Regions from separate parts of the Paenibacillus sp. MER 99-2 genome, predicted to be linked through region 1. Evidence: riboswitches for the same ligand, from Rfam matches in the RefSeq annotation. Region 1 holds a riboswitch; each other region holds the start of a gene.
What was found. A riboswitch is a leader RNA that binds a small molecule or an ion and turns the genes downstream of it on or off. The one in region 1 is predicted to bind thiamine pyrophosphate.
Positions count from the first base shown of each region.

Region 2: linked by a shared signal. The riboswitch ahead of thiM (hydroxyethylthiazole kinase) and the one ahead of M3636_RS21140 (ABC transporter substrate-binding protein) in region 1 are both predicted to bind thiamine pyrophosphate.
Region 3: linked by a shared signal. The riboswitch ahead of thiC (phosphomethylpyrimidine synthase ThiC) and the one ahead of M3636_RS21140 (ABC transporter substrate-binding protein) in region 1 are both predicted to bind thiamine pyrophosphate.
Region 4: linked by a shared signal. The riboswitch ahead of M3636_RS05725 (thiamine phosphate synthase) and the one ahead of M3636_RS21140 (ABC transporter substrate-binding protein) in region 1 are both predicted to bind thiamine pyrophosphate.

Region 1 covers NZ_JAMAUZ010000005.1:227,652-230,826, forward strand. Annotated here, with positions in the region: gene M3636_RS21130 (DUF2798 domain-containing protein) at 1-491, opposite strand, end outside; gene M3636_RS21135 (VOC family protein) at 719-1,105, shown strand; TPP riboswitch at 1,264-1,375, shown strand; gene M3636_RS21140 (ABC transporter substrate-binding protein) at 1,589-2,629, shown strand; gene M3636_RS21145 (thiamine-binding protein) at 2,854-3,147, shown strand; gene M3636_RS21150 (ABC transporter permease) at 3,147-3,175, shown strand, end outside.
Region 2 covers NZ_JAMAUZ010000006.1:191,770-194,944, forward strand. Annotated here, with positions in the region: gene thiE (thiamine phosphate synthase) at 1-56, opposite strand, end outside; gene thiD (bifunctional hydroxymethylpyrimidine kinase/phosphomethylpyrimidine kinase) at 56-865, opposite strand; gene thiM (hydroxyethylthiazole kinase) at 856-1,680, opposite strand; TPP riboswitch at 1,877-1,977, opposite strand; gene M3636_RS22345 (radical SAM/SPASM domain-containing protein) at 2,254-3,129, shown strand.
Region 3 covers NZ_JAMAUZ010000011.1:63,953-67,127, reverse strand. Annotated here, with positions in the region: gene thiC (phosphomethylpyrimidine synthase ThiC) at 1-1,783, opposite strand, end outside; TPP riboswitch at 2,164-2,277, opposite strand; gene M3636_RS26525 (IclR family transcriptional regulator) at 2,448-3,175, opposite strand, start outside.
Region 4 covers NZ_JAMAUZ010000001.1:1,256,539-1,259,713, forward strand. Annotated here, with positions in the region: gene abc-f (ribosomal protection-like ABC-F family protein) at 1-974, shown strand, start outside; TPP riboswitch at 1,051-1,160, shown strand; gene M3636_RS05725 (thiamine phosphate synthase) at 1,379-2,032, shown strand; gene thiO (glycine oxidase ThiO) at 2,052-3,175, shown strand, end outside.

The DNA.
Region 1 (3,175 bases):
GTATTAACTAAGGGGGTTACGTTCCCTTTAGCTTTTATGAATTTACGGAATACATATCGAACAAGCGGCCCAATGATGAGCAACTGTAACGGTAGCGCCAGGCTAAAGTTCCGGAGTATGGTGTGAAGATACGTTTCTACGAGAGGCTTTCCGTTCAATTGATTGGCAAGATACGCCGTAAGCATCCCATACATCGACATCATCAACACCATGCCCACGACCATGCACACTGAAATCATCAAAACGCCGATCACCTTATTCGATTTGTTGAATAGCAACGCAAAGGCAATTTTCTGAGCCACCGGCCCAACGATAAAGCTTTCCACCACAAAAGCTACAATAAAACACAGGACGAATTGAAATAGGATTTCAAGTAGAGACATGCTCCCCATTAGTCCGTTGTACAGTAAATTGAAAGTCATCATAACAACGACCATTCCTGTGCACATCATCAATCCAAAATACGTATGTTCTTTCTTGGTTGTTGGCAATTCTCTCATCCTTTCTTCTACTTGGACAATTATAGAGATGAGGAATAGGGTCACATAAGTGAACACTTTGTGAACATTAATAAGATACCTATATGTTTATGTTGAAATATAGAACATTTCATCTAGATAAACTCTTTTTTCCTATTTGACAACCCGGATTTATACCCCTATCATACTCCTTAAAATGTAAACCATATTCACGAATCAGTTAGGAGGATTACTATACAATGAACTTTCAAAAACGTATCGACCACATCGGTATCGCTGTCCGTGATCTAGAGACGACGCTTTGCTTCTATACCGAGATCGTTGGGCTTGAGCTGAAAGACCGCGTTACCCATACCAATGGTGTGATCCAACTTGCTTTCCTCGGATTCAATGGCAGTGATGAAACTGAAATTGAACTGATTCAGGGATATAGCGACAAACTTCCCTCCGAAGGAACTGTGCATCATTTTGCGATTCACGTGGAGGATCTTGATGCTGAATATCAGCGTATACAAGCGACGGACGCCGAATTTATCGATGGGGAGATTATCACATTACCGAACGGTTATCGTTACTTCTTCATCTATGGCCCAGAGAAGGAATGGATTGAATTCTTTCAGCGTTAAAGGTAAACCGATCTATCCATGATCCCGATTGGCGCACAGACAGCATCTATGATTGCTTTACATCCACTTCGTGAGATCCATCATCCGATATTCCAGTTCATGACTGGACACGTTCTGCCCACTGCCCTATAATTACACCTAGTAATACCCTTAACTTCATAGTTTCCCAGGGGAGTCGGAATTGGCCGGCTGAGAGTGTATCCCACAAGATACTAACCCTTAGACCTGATCTGGATCATGCCAGCGTAGGAATCGGAGTATATCGAATAGGCCCAGCTATATCGCTGCGCGCTACTTCTCTAACGCCTGCACGCGTCCCGGAATCCGGGGCGCTTTTTTTATGTTCTTTTGCATATCTCATTACATAAAAAAGACATCCAGATCATAGCCGGTATAATTCTGCTGATTTATGCACGATGCTTGGATATGAAGCCAAGGAGAACCCTCGCCATTTAGGCGGACCACATGAAGGAGAGAATGAAGATGAGATGGCGTAAAATGATCGGCTTGTTGCTCCTATGCGTAACCTTGATTGCAATCACGGCTTGCGGAAGCAAGGAAGCTGGCCCTGCCCAATCTAACGGAGGTACCAACACCGAGAACAGCAGTGAAGGTGATAACGTAGCACTCCGAGACGTTAAAGTTGTACTGGACTGGACACCGAATACGAACCATACCGGCTTATATGCAGCAGTAGATCAAGGATTCTACGAAGCCGAGGGTTTAAACGTGGAGATTGTGCAGCCTGGTGCGGGCGGCGCTGACACGATGGTCGCTTCGAATGAAGTACCTTTTGGTGTAAGTTATCAGGAAAGTGTAACTCAGGCGCGTACCCAAGGTGTACCGCTCGTCTCCATTGCTGCGGTTATTCAGCATAATACATCTGGATTTGCAGCACCGACGGATCGGAACATTAAATCCCCGAAAGACTTCGAAGGTAAAACCTATGGAGGCTGGGGCTCTCCAGTGGAGGAAGCCGTCATGCAATCCATTATGGAGGGCGAAGGCGCAGACGTGTCCAAGGTGAAAAACATTAACATGGGCGATGCCGACTTCTTCACCGCCGTGAAACGAGATATTGATTTTGCCTGGATCTTCTATGCGTGGACGGGGATTGAGGCTGAGCTTCGCGGAGAGCCGATCGACATGTTGTATGTCAAAGACTACTCCGAAGCACTCGATTATTACACGCCTGTATTGGTAACGAATGAAACCACGATTCAGAACGATCCTGAACTGGTTAAAGCGTTCATGAAAGCCACGTCGGAAGGGTATCAGTATGCGATTGATCATCCCGAAGACGCCGCTAATATTCTGATCAAAGCCGTACCGGATCTGGATAAGGATCTTGTAATAGCAAGCCAGAAGTGGTTAAGCCCGAAATACACAGATGATGCACCACGCTGGGGCGAACAGAAACAGGAAGTATGGCAGAACTATACGGACTGGATGTTCAGCAAGAAACTGCTGGATGAACAGATCGATGTGAGCAAAGCATATACGAACGATTTTTTACCCCAATAAAATCTCTCATATAAAATGAACATAATATTTACACGAGAACGGAGAGGACAGAAATAACGTGAAAAAGCGAAGCGGTCGCCTTTATCACCGGATTTTCCCTTTAGAGAAAGGGAATCAAAAAAAATCTGGGGATAACAGCGATTGGAAGGTTATTCTGTCATCGAAGTGGCAAGTGTAACAGTCATTCGTTCATTTTATATATTTCGAAAGGAGCCGTGAACTCCATGGCAAGCACGTTACTCAGTATTCAAGTCATCCCGAAGACGCCAAATGGTGAGGATTCATATCCGTATGTGGATCGCGCTATTGAAGTCATTCAACAATCGGGTGTGAAATATCAGGTCAATCCTCTAGAAACAACGATGGAAGGTGAGCTGGAGGAGCTGCTAGACGTTGTTCGCAAAATGCATGAAGCACTTGTGGACGCCGGTAGCCCTAGCATCATCTCCCAGATCAAAATCGCCCATAGCGGCGGTGCCGGCTTCAGCATGGATAAACTTACGGAGAAATATCGCTGATGCACTCCTATTTCAAAAGCGTATGGCC
Region 2 (3,175 bases), on a different contig from region 1:
ACCACCAAATACACCTGCATTGCGCGTCGCACCGCGTCTGCATGCAGCTTAGGCATCACCGCTCACCCCGCTGCCTGCGCTGATACGCAAAATGATTCGTCGGCCCATGCCCAGCGCCAATGCCAAGCTCATCTTCAATGGCTGCCTGAATGAACGCTCGCGCAGTCGTGACGGCAGCCAGAACGGACGAACCCTTCGCCAGTTCAGCCGTAATGGCGGCAGAATACGTACAGCCTGTTCCGTGAGTATGAGGGGTCACTATACGAATATTCTCCAGATAGTGAAAGGACTGTCCATCATAGAGTACATCGACAATCATGCCGCCCGTATCATGGCCGCCTTTGATCAAGGCATACGTAGAGCCCATCTGCACAAGGCGTCGGGCTGCTTCTTCCCGTTCACTTACATTTCGAATGGACATACCTGTCAGTAGTTCAGCTTCAGGAATGTTTGGCGTGGTAATCTGTGCATGCGGGATCAGCTCCGTAATCAGTGTCTGAATAGCCTGCTGTTGAAGCAGCGGTGCGCCGCCCTTGGCTACCATAACGGGATCAATGACCAGATTAGACCATTCATAATGGCGCCATTTCTCAGCAACCAATTGGATAATCTCCGTACTGTAGAGCATGCCTGTTTTCACCGCATTTGGTTTGAAGTCGTCTCCGGTTGAATCAAGCTGTTGGGCTATGCCTTCATACGAAATAGGAAATACACCCTGAACTCCTGTTGTATTCTGCGCCGCAATGGCAGTAATAACGGTCATGCCGTATACATTAAGTTCCTGAAAGGTTTTGAGATCGGCTTGAATCCCAGCGCCGCCGCCATTGTCCGATCCGGCGATCGTTAGAGCCTGAGCTATACGCATGATGTATCTCCACCTCCATGGATATGACGAATGAGAGCACGCTGTTTCAGTACCGACGGAGATACATGATCGAGTTGATTCAATAGCTCGACCTGAAAGCTGCCTGGGCCCTGGCTCTCCGTACGATCTGCAGCAATCTCAGCAACAACGCCGTAGAAGGTGAGTGCTTCTACAACGCTATCCAGCCGTTCATCGTCATCAGTCGCCACAGCTGCAAATGCGCCAATGACAGCACTGAGCAGACATCCCGCACCGGTAACTTGAGTTAAGAGGACATGACCGTTACTCACAAGGTAGGTCTGATGACCATTCGTAATGACATCTTCGCGGCCTGTGATCACAACGATACAGTTTAACTGCTGAGCTGCCCGCTCGGCTATTCCGATACGATCTCCTTCACCTTGTCCAGCATCTACACCTTTGCTATTCCAATGCTCGCCAATAACATTGGCGACTTCTGCCACATTGCCACGCAGGATCGTGAGACGTAGCTCACGAACGAGCATCTGAACCTGCTCGGAGCGATAGGAAGTGGCACCAGCACCAACAGGGTCGAGGACGACAGGAACCTGATGGGCGTTGGCAGATATACCAGCGAGCAGGATGGACTGCACCACATCTTTATTAAGTGTGCCAATATTAAGGACAACCGCGCCGGACATTTTCGCAACATCGGCAACCTCCTCATGTGCATAAGCCATAAAAGGCGATGCTCCAAGTGCAAGCAAACCATTGGCTACAAAGGGAGCAACCACAATATTGGTGATATTGTGTACTAACGGATTTTGAGTGCGTATGCGTTCTAAGTAAGACATCTGTTTTCCTCCTTGTATTACATCTAGGCTGGGAGCCTGAGCTTGGCTTCATTTAGACCTGTTCCAGTGCAGGTTGTCTGTCTTTAAAAATGCAAAAAGCCCCGCCCATTTCCGGAGAAATGAGTGGGGCTGTAGTTTCAATTCGCAAGTGTATTTCATCTTACATGTTCTGCATGATGAAACGCATGAAGTTTATTGAAAGGCCGCTCCACTTCCCTCCGCTGGTATGATCCAGATCAGGTTCAAAGGGTCCGAAAGTTCATTCGTCTCAGCCGTTAGGCTCCCCCAGTGCAATTGTTCAACTATATTCAGTTATAACCGTTTTTGAACAGGTATTTATAGCTCCAGCATATATCACATGCAAGCCGGATGTAAAGAAGGGATGATCCAAATTTATGCTTCGACATAGCAACAGGAAATTGATACGAAACGTTGTTGTTCCCTACTTCCCAACCCGATATAATAGAGGTTGTTCCAAAAGTACACTTAGATCACGCAATGGTGAAAGTGTTATCGTTATATCACGAAATGAAGGTGGGACGCTCTCCCTCCGGAGAAGAATGGGGATCCGAGTTGAAAACATTCAAGAAAGTCTACATCGAAATTACAAGCATCTGTAACTTGGCGTGCAGCTTCTGTCCACAGACCAAGCGTGCCAAAAATTTCATTGACCCTGACGTCTTTAACAATATACTGGATCAGATTAAGCCACATACCAAACACATATATCTTCACGTCAAAGGTGAGCCGTTACTGCATCCCAAAATCGATCTGTTGCTGGATTCTGCACATGAGAAAGGATTCAAGGTCAACATCACGACCAATGGTACGCTACTGCCCAAGACGCAGCATAAGCTTCTTGGCAAGCCAGCGTTACGTCAGATGAACTTCTCCTTGCACAGCTTCGACGGACATGAAGGCTCGACAGACCGCGAAGGATATTTGAATAACATATTGACCTTTGCTCGTGAAGCAGCGAAACATAATGTCATTATTTCGTTCCGACTCTGGAACCTGACACAGGATAATTTTACGAATGCCCAGATGAACCGAAATCGCGAAACGCTTGAGGTGTTAGAGCGGGAGTTCGACTTGGATTTTCGGATTGAAGAAAAGGTCGTACCGGGTAGTGGAGTCAAAATTGCTCCGAATGTATACCTCAATCAGGATCATGAATTCCAGTGGCCAAGCTTGGATGCACCAGAGGATGACGGTAAAGGCTTCTGTCATGCACTTCGTAGTCAGGCCGCCGTATTGGTGGATGGCACGGTTGTACCGTGTTGCCTGGATGGCGAAGGTGTAATTAACTTAGGCAACGTACATGAGAAGTCATTCTCGGAGATCGTTGACGGGGAACGGGCCAATAACTTATTTTATGGATTCTCGAAGAGGCAGGCCGTGGAAGAGTTGTGCCGTAAGTGCGGGTATCGCCAGCGGTTTGGTGCATAGTATGCATCGTTAGTCATCACAAATAAAGACTTAAGATCACGTTATC
Region 3 (3,175 bases), on a different contig from region 1:
ACCGCATCCGATATTCTTCAGCCTTCGCCTGCATCCCTGCGGCTACCGCATCATCTTCGGACAACCCCTTGTCTGCAGCAAATGCACGAATGTCTTGCGTAATTCGCATACTACAGAACTTCGGCCCACACATCGAGCAGAAATGGGCTTCCTTAGCTCCCTCAGCAGGCAATGTCTCGTCATGGTAAGAGAGCGCCCGTTCAGGGTCAAGCGACAAGTTAAATTGGTCGCGCCAGCGGAATTCGAATCTAGCCTTGGACAGCGCATCATCTCGGCGTTGAGCTCGTGGATGACCTTTAGCTAGGTCAGCGGCATGTGCTGCAATTTTGTAGGCGATGACTCCCTCTCGTACATCATCCTTGTTAGGCAGCCCCAAATGTTCCTTCGGTGTAACATAACAGAGCATGGATGTCCCGAACCAGCCAATCATCGCCGCTCCAATAGCTGAAGTAATGTGATCATAACCTGGAGCAATGTCCGTTGTCAGTGGACCCAAGGTATAGAACGGAGCCTCTTTACAGATTTCCATCTGTAGATCCACATTCTCCTTGATCTTATGCATCGGCACATGCCCCGGCCCTTCAATCATCACCTGTACATCATGCTTCCACGCAATCTGCGTTAACTCGCCCAGTGTAGCCAGCTCGGCCATCTGAGCCTCGTCATTGGCATCATAGATACTCCCCGGACGCAATCCATCCCCAAGCGAGAATGCCACATCATACCTTTTCATAATTTCACAGATTTCTTCAAAATGCGTATACAAAAAGTTCTCTTGATGATGTGCCAAACACCACGCAGCCATAATAGATCCACCCCGGGACACAATGCCTGTCATACGTTTGGCTGTCATCGGGATATAGCGCAGTAAGACGCCTGCATGGATCGTGAAATAGTCTACGCCTTGCTCTGCCTGCTCAATGAGTGTGTCTCGGTACAATTCCCACGTTAGTGCTTCTGCTTCGCCATTGACCTTCTCCAGCGCCTGATAGAGTGGCACAGTTCCGATCGGTACTGGAGAATTACGAATGATCCATTCCCGCGTAGTATGGATATCCTTTCCTGTCGACAGATCCATAACGGTATCCGAGCCCCAGCGTACAGCCCAGGTCATCTTCTCCACTTCTTCTTCGATGGAGGAGGAGACGGCAGAATTCCCGATATTCGCATTGATCTTCACATGAAAATGACGACCAATCAACATCGGCTCACTTTCAGGATGATTGATGTTGGATGGTAGAATCGCTCGGCCACTGGCCAGTTCTTGTCGCACAAACTCCGGCTCTACTCCCTCACGAATCGCGGCAAACTCCATCTCTGGCGTAATGATGCCTTGGCGTGCATAGTGCATCTGCGTTACACATCGTCCAGCCTGAGCCCGCAGCGGCTTGCCACGCAAGCCTGGGTAAGCTTCAGCTCCGGTTCTTCTACTCCCCGCCTTGAGCCCGTTATCTTCCGGTTGCACCGTACGTCCTGCATAAGCCTCCACATCCTCACGCTCCGTAATCCAGCGTGTGCGGAGTGCAGGTAGTCCTGCCCGGATGTCTGCGTGAAATTCAGGGTCGGTCATCGGGCCGCTCGTATCGTACACACGCAGCGGCTCATTATGCTCCACCCCTTGGGGAGTACTCGTGTCATGAAGAGCTATTTCACGCTCAGGTACAGCAATGTCCGGACGTGAGCCCTGAATGTATACTTTACGGCTGCCGGGAAAAGGTTGAACCCCTCCAGCCGAACCTGTTTCTTTTGCCGCCTGCGCTTCTGTATTCCCTTGTCCCATCATTGGTTGTTCTGTACTCATCGTCTTTGTCTCCTCCTCATTGGTCTTCACGACTGCATCACTTCTTTTCCATGCGAGCGCATCTAATCTGGAGACCATCCATATAAGGAGCAAGGACAACCTTACCTAGAGAGACATATACAGTAAGACAACATGCAGCAGAGTAAGGTTCATTCACCTAACTAATTGAATAGATTCCACAACAGATACCTACCTCCGCTCTTTTTACGAAAGTAACTCTGAAGTCTAAATCTTGTCTCTGCTCACTGTATATAAAAAAAGCCGGTTCCCGAGGGAACCGGCTATGTCCATCACCAATGATGTACCGATTACCGAACTCTAATTGAGTTCAGCCATAGGTTACATCCCATTGATGTTCGTGGTTGATTGGCCGATTACTTCCCTACGCTGGTATGATCCAGATCAGGTGCAAAGGGTCCAGAATCTCATGCGATTCCGTCTCAGTCCGGACAATTCGGACTCCCCTAGTAACGTTAACAAGTTGCGGCAAGTATACCGCAGTGTCATATTCAATTCATCAAGCCCGGCTGGGCTGTCCATATCAGGATAGCTCAACCGAGAACGAAAAACAACCTTTATGTTCCAGAATCAGCAGATTCATCATGACATATATGTTCCATAAGAGCGTTGTGGTTGAACAAACTCGTTAAGATAACATCAAGCCCATCTGAGCAGCTGCTTCTTTCAACACGGGTGCATACTCATGTAACGTCTCTTGTGATAAACGGCTGACAGGTCCTGATACAGACAATGCAGCAGCGATTTGGCCTTTGCGATCCATAATCGGTACAGATACCGCCGCAGCTCCCGGTTCACGCTCCTCATAGCTCGTTGCATAACCATGCTCCAGAATATCCTTCATCTGCGCGAGATAGACCTTAGGATCGATAAAGACAGGCCACTCCGGCCCATTCATCAGCTCCTCACGATCCTCTTCCGTAGCAAAGGCCATTAGCACCTTACTGGACGCACCTACGGATAAAGGAAGGCGCACACCAACAGGAGCTACACGCCGTATAGCCTGATCGCTCTGAACAGCCTGAATCCGAATCCGTTCACTGCCATCCCGCAAATACAAGCTAACCGTCTCCCCGAGTCGATCTCTCAGACGCTCCATCGCAGGAAGAAGAAGGATAGCTGGGTCATCACTACGGGACATATGAGCGGACAGCTCCCAGATGCGGATGCCAAGCCGATACTTCTCGGTAGCTGCATCCCGGATAACAAATCCCCGTTCTTCCAAGGTTGCCATCAGCCGGTGCACCGTGCTTTTGTGCAGACCAATCTGGCTTGCAATCTCGGTAAGCCCCAGATCACTCCGAGTTGTGAAGCACAATAATATATCCAAGGCTCGTTCCACAGCCCTGACGGTCA
Region 4 (3,175 bases), on a different contig from region 1:
TGGATGTAGAGCATATCGAATGGCTGACCCGGTATTTGAAGGATTACCCGTATGCTTTTATCTTGATCTCCCATGATACAGAGTTCATGAATGAAGTAGTTAACGTGATCTATCACTTGGAATTTGCCAAGTTGACAAGATATGCTGCGAACTACAACAAGTTTCTTGAGATGGCAGATATGCAGAAGGCTCAGCATATTGATGCTTATGAGAAGCAACAGGAGTATATCAAAAAGCAGGAAGACTTCATCCAGCGGAATAAAGCACGTGCATCTACATCAGGTCGTGCGAAGAGCCGTGAGAAGCAATTGGGCAAAATTGAACGGATTGATCGTCCGGATGAGGCAGCCAAACCTACTTTCAAATTCAAAGATGCTCGTGCCAGCAGTAAAACGGTGTTTGAGGGCGTTGATTTTGAAATTGGATATTCTCATGCCTTATTACCTAAAATGACAATGACCATTGAACGTGGCGAAAAGATCGCCATCGTGGGTTGTAACGGTGTGGGTAAATCCACACTACTCAAAACGATTCTGGGTAAAATTCCGCCAATCAGTGGCAAAACATTTTTGGGAGATTATCTGGAAACCGCTTATTTTGAGCAGGAGGTACGAGCGGGGAATATCACTCCAATCGAGGATGTATGGAATGAATTTTCGCATCTGACGCAGAATGAGGTTAGGGGACATCTGGCACGTTGTGGATTAAAAAACGAACATATTACTCGTCCGCTTAACATGCTCAGTGGTGGAGAACAAGCGAAAGTGCGCTTGTGCAAATTGTTAATGCGCGAAAGCAACTGGATTTTGTTTGATGAGCCGACCAATCACCTTGATGTAACAGCCAAAGCTGAACTGAAGCGCGCCCTGCAAGAATTCAAGGGCACAGTGCTTCTCGTATCTCACGAACCTGATTTCTACGAGGATTGGGTTACGAAGACCTGGGATGTTGAAGCTTGGTCTGAGCAAAATTAGTCTACGTAGTCAAACGGGAATCTGAAATCCTCGGTGACAAAAAAAGGACTCTATGGTAATATAGGCTACAACTTCATATCAACACTAGGGGGGCCGCACGATGCGGCTGAGATGGAAGAATGCGATTCCGGACCCTTTGCACCTGATCTGGATCATACCAGCGTAGGGAAGTGGCGCGTTTTCGTTTATTAGGAACAGCACTCAGCATGAATGAGAGAATGCCTGTAGCTAAGAGAACAGCATGTTGTTTCTATGAGATTTTGCAATGGGGTATTCATTGCATGAATAGAACCTCTGTGTGTTGTTCAACACTTATTAAACGAATCAAAGCATATATTTCGCAGCCACTCCCCTACGGGAGTGGCCTTTTTGTTATGTCATTGTTTAAGAGAGGAGGTTATCTTTTGGTAATTACTGAAGAACATGACTCCAATGTCACAGCTTCTTTTGAGCTGCATGTTATCTCTCAAGGCGTAGGGAATTTGCACAACTTTGTAAGTGTATCGAAGGATATATGGCCATGGGTCGACTATATTCATATTCGAGAAAAACAACAGCCACCTAAACAGCGTAGGGAGTGGACAAACCAACTGCATCAATCAGGCGTTCCGTCTGATCGGATTGTGATTAATGGTGTGCATGAAGTGGGTCAAGGTGAAGGGTTGGCAGGTGTGCATTGGGGTCAGGAAGATTTCTCTAAAAGCGCGTTATCTATTAGTGACATTCGAAAACGGATTCGCATCGGTGTATCCGTTCATTCTGTAGCTGAAGCCAAGGCTGCTGAGCAACGGGGTGTAGACTATGTTTTTTTCGGTCATATCTATGACTCCAATAGCAAACCAGATATTCAGCCTAGAGGGCTGAAGCAGCTAGCTGAAGTGTGCACTAATGTAACTATTCCAGTAATTGCAATCGGTGGCATTGGGGTTGAGCACGTTCGTGACCTTCGCAGAGCTGGAGCAAGAGGCATTGCTGTCATATCACATATCTGGGCGAGTGAGAATCCAAAGCATGCGATTCGTGTACTAAGACAGGCGATCGTAGAATCGGAAGGTTAATCTTGAGCAAGGAGATGAGATGGTGAACGATGGAGCGAGAGTTCGGAGACGAAGCATTAACCGAGATTTACGTAAAACATTGTCTCGCAGTAGAACCAATGCTGGAATCCACGGAAAGCTTCATGCAGAAACAATTGTGATTGGTGGGGGCGTGATTGGTTGTGCAATTGCTTATGAGCTTGCAGCACGAGGACAAGATGTTCTTCTGCTTGAACGTGCGCGGATTGCAGAGGGTGCATCTTGTGCAGCGGCTGGAATGATTGCAGCAGATAGTGAGCATTTTTCTTCACCTATGATGGCGAACTTGGCAACCATGAGCAGACAACTTCTGCATGAGCAGTGCGAACAACTGAGCTCCCTGAGTGGGATGCATATTGGGTTTCAACAAAATGGTTTTATTACTCCTGTGCGTTTGGAAAAAGATTTAAACAGCGATTCCACTGCTACAGCACCACGATCAATCACGTCTGAAATTTGGTGGGATGTTATCAAGGCACAACAAAAGGCTCCATGGTTAAGCAAAAATATTTATGGTGCCTACTATCGACCGCTGGAATGTGACGTTCTACCTGTTAATTTGACTCAAGCTTATGCAAAATCAGCTCAGGCACTCGGAGCACGGATTATTGAAGGCGTGCATCATGTTAATCTTCGAGTGGATGCAAACGGAGTACAAGGCGTGGAAACTTCAATTGGAACGATGACATGTCGCAATGTCATTGTTGCTAATGGTTTGCAAGGGGAAGTGTTAATGAAGCAGGCTGGGCTTCAATTGCCGACTATGCCGGTCAAAGGCGAAATTGCAGCAGTGCAGTTCTCAGATCATTCTGGACAACTTGCCCCAGACAAAACGGTATACGCAGAGGACATTTATATCGTACCTAAGGCCAATGGAGAAGTATGGATTGGTGCGACCGTTTTACAGGGGGAATCTGATCTACATGTTTCAGCTGCCGGGTTACAAAAACTGCTTGAACGTGCTGCCAGCTGGGTACCTGGCATTGCAGAAGCTCAGTTTGTACGGGCATGGGCCGGAGTAAGGCCTTCAACACCCGATGGATTACCATACCTCGGCGCATGTGAGAGCATGCCTGGTTTATATGCAGCCTTTGGACATCATCGCAATGGAATCCTGTTAAGTGC